2 regions of the Janthinobacterium sp. SUN026 genome follow, and region 1 is predicted to be linked to the other one. Evidence: predicted binding sites of a transcription regulator. Region 1 holds the regulator's gene; the other holds the start of a gene.
The links. The regulator FliA, encoded in region 1, starts transcription of late flagellar genes. The targets are predictions, from matches to a motif close to CTAAAGTTTNNNNNNNNNNNGCCGNTA.
Positions count from the first base shown of each region.

Region 2: OX459_RS19495 (flagellar protein FliT) is a predicted target of FliA. The motif match lies at 917-943, and genes of this name have one in related genera.

Region 1 covers NZ_JAPQNU010000001.1:851,008-853,403, reverse strand. The annotation lists gene OX459_RS03880 (flagellar motor protein) at 1-723, opposite strand, end outside; gene OX459_RS03875 (RNA polymerase sigma factor FliA) at 705-1,436, opposite strand; gene OX459_RS03870 (antiactivator of flagellar biosynthesis FleN protein) at 1,482-2,345, opposite strand; gene flhF (flagellar biosynthesis protein FlhF) at 2,338-2,396, opposite strand, start outside.
Region 2 covers NZ_JAPQNU010000004.1:234,964-237,359, forward strand. The annotation lists gene OX459_RS19490 (HDOD domain-containing protein) at 1-808, shown strand, start outside; gene OX459_RS19495 (flagellar protein FliT) at 1,032-1,283, shown strand; gene OX459_RS19500 (hypothetical protein) at 1,716-2,396, opposite strand, start outside.

The DNA.
Region 1 (2,396 bases):
CACGCGCTCTTCGATGATGCGCGTGTGGTCGCCCGTGGCGATGTCGTACAGCACGGCGGCCGTGATTTCATATTGCACCACGCGGCGCGAAACGATGGCCTTGAGTTTATTGGCCACCGGCAGGAACAGCAGATTGGCCAGGCCCACGCCATAGATGGTCGAGACGAACGCCACGGCGATGCCGCCGCCCAGCTTGCTGGGGTCGGTGAGGTTTTCCATCACATGGATCAGGCCCAGCACGGCGCCCAGGATGCCGATGGTGGGCGAATAGCCGGCCGCCGATTCCCACACCTTGACGGCCTGGCGCTCGGCCATTTCGTAGGCGGAGATTTCCACGTCGAGCAGCTGGCGCAGCTTGTCGGGCGCGATGCCGTCGACGATCATGCGCAAACCCTTGGCGTTGAAGCGGTCGGCCGTGTTTTCCATCAGGCGCTCGAGCGCCAGCGGGCCGTCGCGGCGCGCCGTCAGGCTCCATTGCCCGATGTCGCGCGCCAGCGCGGCGCGCGTGTCGGACGGCGGCAGGAAGACCCAGCGCAGCATTTCCAGGCCGCGGACAAAAGTGCGCAGCCGCGTCTGCAGCAGCACGGCGCCGAAGGTGCCGACGATGACGATGGCAAAGGCGGCCGGCTGCAGCAGGGAGGCCATCTTGCCGCCTTCCAGTGCCTGGCCGACCAGCAGGCCGGCCAGCGCCAGCGCCAGCCCGATTACGCTGGACCAGTCCACGCCAGCTCCCTCAAGGTTGCGCGCAGGCGCGCGACGGCCTGGGTATGCAGCTGCGAGACGCGCGATTCGGATACGCCCATCACCGCGCCGATCTCCTTCAGGTTCAGCTCTTCTTCGTAATACAGGCCCATGAGTATTTTCTCGCGTGGCGGCAGCGCGTCGATGGCATCGATCACGGATTGCCGGAAATCGGTATCGAGCAGGGAGCGCAAGGGGTCGCTGTCCTCGTCCACGCAGTGGCGGTCGAGGAAGCTGTCATTGCCGTCCGGGTCATGAAAGTCTTCGTAGTACACGAGCTGGTGGCCGCCGCCGTCGCCCAGCATTTCCTGGTAGTCGGCCAGCGACATTTTCAGCAGCTTCGCCACTTCCGACTCCGTCGGCGGATGGCCGAGGCGCTGCTGCAGGGTGCTCATCGCCTCTTCGATCTTGCGCATGTTCTGGCGCATGCTGCGCGGCAGCCAGTCGCTGGTGCGCAATTCGTCGAGCATGGCGCCGCGGATGCGCAGCACGGCATACGTCTCGAACTGCGCGCCATGCGTCTCTTCATAGCGCGTAATGGCATCGAGCAGGCCGATCATGCCGGCCTGGATCAGGTCATCGACCTCGACCGAAGGCGGCAATTTCGCCTTCATATGGTGCGCCAGACGCTTCACCAGCGGAATGTGCTCCGTCAGCAAATAGTCCTTGTTCGATTTCCCTTTGACCGTGTACATAGGCTGCTTATTGTTTTCTCATCTTATCTGGTGCTGCGGTTCGATTCAGGCGCTGAACTGGTGCGGGCTCCCCGTCTGGTACAAGGTGCCGCCAAGCACCGGCGCCGCCGAACGGGCCAGCCGCTCGGCCAGTCCGCGAAACGCCACCGACGCTCCCGCCAGCGGAAACGCGTCGACCACGCTGCGGCCCAGCCGCGCCGCGCGGTGCAGATACTCGTCGGCAGGCACGGAACCCATCGAAGTCAGCTTCACGGCCAGGTAGCGGCTCGCCGCCTGCGCCATATTATCGTATACCACTTTTGCTTCGGATTCGGAAGCGCCGGTGACGAGAATGCCGAACGGACGGCGTCCCAGTTCCTGGCTCAGGCGCTTGATCAGGCAGTACGCCGCCTTGATCGAGGTGGCGCTGGTCGAGACTTGCACGACGATATCCGACGATGCCATCAGCGGCACGGGGAAGCAGGCCCCCTCGTCCGCCACGACGCCGTCGACCAGCACGATGCCGCTCTGGCGCGCCAGCACGTCGAACGTCTTTCCCAGGCGGCGCAGTTCATCCTCGCCCGCATAGTCCATGCTGTCCATCAAATGGTTGCGCGCGCCCAGGCTGGCCACGCCGAAGCCTTGCGGCACCTGGTGGATGACCTGGTTCAAACCGCACTGCTGGCGCGCCACGTCGCGCAGGCTGGCGCCGTGCGCCAGTCCCAGGCGCGATGCCACGCCATCGCTGCCGCCGCTGGCGTCGAGCAGCAGCACGTCATTGCCGCCGTAGACGAGCGACGCGCCCAGGTTGACCAGCATGGCGCCCTTGTCGTCCTGCGGCGTGGCCGAGAGGAACGTCATGACGCGCGGCTGCGGGCCGGCCAGCATGCGGCGCAAGCCTTCGGCCTGGTCGAAATCGAAATTAGCCAAGGTGCACCCCGCGCGCTTCATTGTTGCGGGCAGCCGCCTGCGCCATCAGCA
Region 2 (2,396 bases), on a different contig from region 1:
CCAGCAACCCCACGCCCTGCCTGCCGCCCCGAAGATCGTCGATGAACTGGTGCGCAGTTTCGACAACCCCGCCATCGCCACCGAAGACATCGCGCGCCAGCTGGGAGCGGACCCGGCCTTGAGCGCCAAGCTGCTGCGGCTGGCCAATTCAGCCTATTACCACGTCTCGCGCAGCATCGGCACGGTGGAAGACGCCGTGCTCATGCTCGGTTTTGTTACCGTGCGCACCCTCGTCATCAGCTCGGGCCTGGTCAGCGGCTTCAAGGCCGTGCCCGGCCTGAACCTGCCGCAATTCTGGCGCTACAGCCTGCACAGCGCCGTGTCGGCCCGCTGGATCGCCAGGCAGACGGGCGACAACCAGGACCTGGCGTTCACCATCGGCATGATGCATGCGATCGGACAACTGGTGATCCATGCCGCCATGCCCGAGCAAGCCATGCAGCTCGACAAGATCGCGCCACCTCTCGATGCGCGCCGGCTCGACGCGGAGCGGGTCTCGCTGGGCTATGACTATGCGCAGGTGGGTGCCGAACTGGCGCGCCGCTGGAAATTCCCCGGCGCCTTTGTCGACGCCATCGCCGCCTTTCCCGACCCGCTGGCCAAGGCGCCCCTGAACCGCCTGGCCGCCATCATCCACCTGGCAGCCTGGCGCGCCCGCATCGATGAAAACGCCCTGAGCAATGAAGAAATCATCGCCTGCTACCCCGGCAACGTGGCCGAAGCGCTGGGTTTACCGCCCTCGGTACTGGTCGACAAGATGCCGCCGCCAGCCGAACTGAGCGCGGGATTGGAAGAACTCGTCAAATAAATCCCCCACTGCCGGCATCGCCGACCCTGCATCCATGCGGGTTTACGGGTGATTCCGGCGGATCGCCAAAATTATCCAAATTATTTTCACTTTTTTTTCAAAAACACCCTCAAGTTCCCGTTAAGCACGCCGTTAATCTAGACAAGCGGTAATCCATTCACTAGTTACGGGTGTGCTCATGACCTCCAACGACGTTCTCTCGATGTATGAAAATATTGCAGGAATGACCAATAAAATGGTCGTGGCCGCACGTTCGAGCGACTGGAATGACTTGGATGCCCTGGAAAACCAGTGCGCCAGCGCCGCCAGCACGGTCATGACGGGCAAGGTGCCCGCCCAGGCCGGCGCCTCACGCCTGCGCAAGATCGACTTGCTCAAGCAAATCCTGGCCAACGACCGCGAAATCCGCACCATCACGGAACCGTGGATGACGCAGCTGCCGAACGCCATGCAAGGTTCGCGCGCCCGCATGTAAGTCATATTGCAGCGCCAGAAACGACAAAAGCACCCGCGGGTGCTTTTTTTTACGTCTGCCGCCTTGCCGGAGAGCACGCCATCTGCGTGCGCTCGGGAAACAAGGAGGGGAATTTGGAAGGCGAGCCCCAGGTATCTCCTGGCGTCGCCTCGCTGCCGGTTGCATCCGGCGTTCGCGAGCACATCGTCGGCATCGCGAACCGCTTCCAGACCCAGGCGTTTATGCAACGCTACACCTGTTTGCCGCGCCACACTATCGTTGGTGACTGCGCCAGGCTGGGGCTGTTTTGTCGTAGAGCAAGTCCACTGAATTAATCATATCACCATATTTAAGAAACAGGCAACACGCGATACAAGCATTTTTCTGTCTTTTTTCAATATCTTTTTTTATATCAAATTCCGGCGCCGCCTTGTCGCAGCCATTGCAACATCATCAACGCGAGAACGGCTCCGGCTCCGGCTCGTCCGCCGCCCCCTCTTCCACCGCCTCCGTCAGCACGGGCGCCTCCTTCTTCTTGCGGCCGAATGGCTTGCGCAGCAAGACCCAGTATTTCGACGGCGCACTAGGCCCCGCCGCCTGCCTGCGCTTGCGCACGACATACACGATGAGGGCCGTCAGCAACAGGAAGGCCAGGGTGCCGATACCCAGCCACAGCAAACCGTTGCCGCCCGCCTTCTTCTCGGCTGCGGGTGCCGCGTGCAGGGGTTTGGGCTTGGCATGCGGCGCCTGCGCCTCGGCCGGCGCGGCAGCCGGCGCAGCGGCGGCAGCAGCGGCGGCAGGCTGAGCCAGCGCCTGCTGCAAGGCGCCGATCTTGCCTTCCAATTCGCCGAGCTTGTCATTCAGGGCCGCGTTTTTCTCATCCAGCGCCACGCACGCTTGCGCCTGCTCAATATTGGCTTGCGGCGCGCAAGCGGCGACGGGCGCCGTGGCGCGGCGCAACGGCGACGGACGCAGCGCGGCAGCGGCCGGCGCGGGCGCGGCGGGCGGCGGCACGAACACGCGCGCCGGGCGCACCAGGCCCTCGGCGCGCGCGCGGGCCGCCAGCGCGGCGGCATCGGGCGACGGCGCGGCGGACGCGGCGCGCGGCAATGGCAACGGTTGCGGCACGGGCAC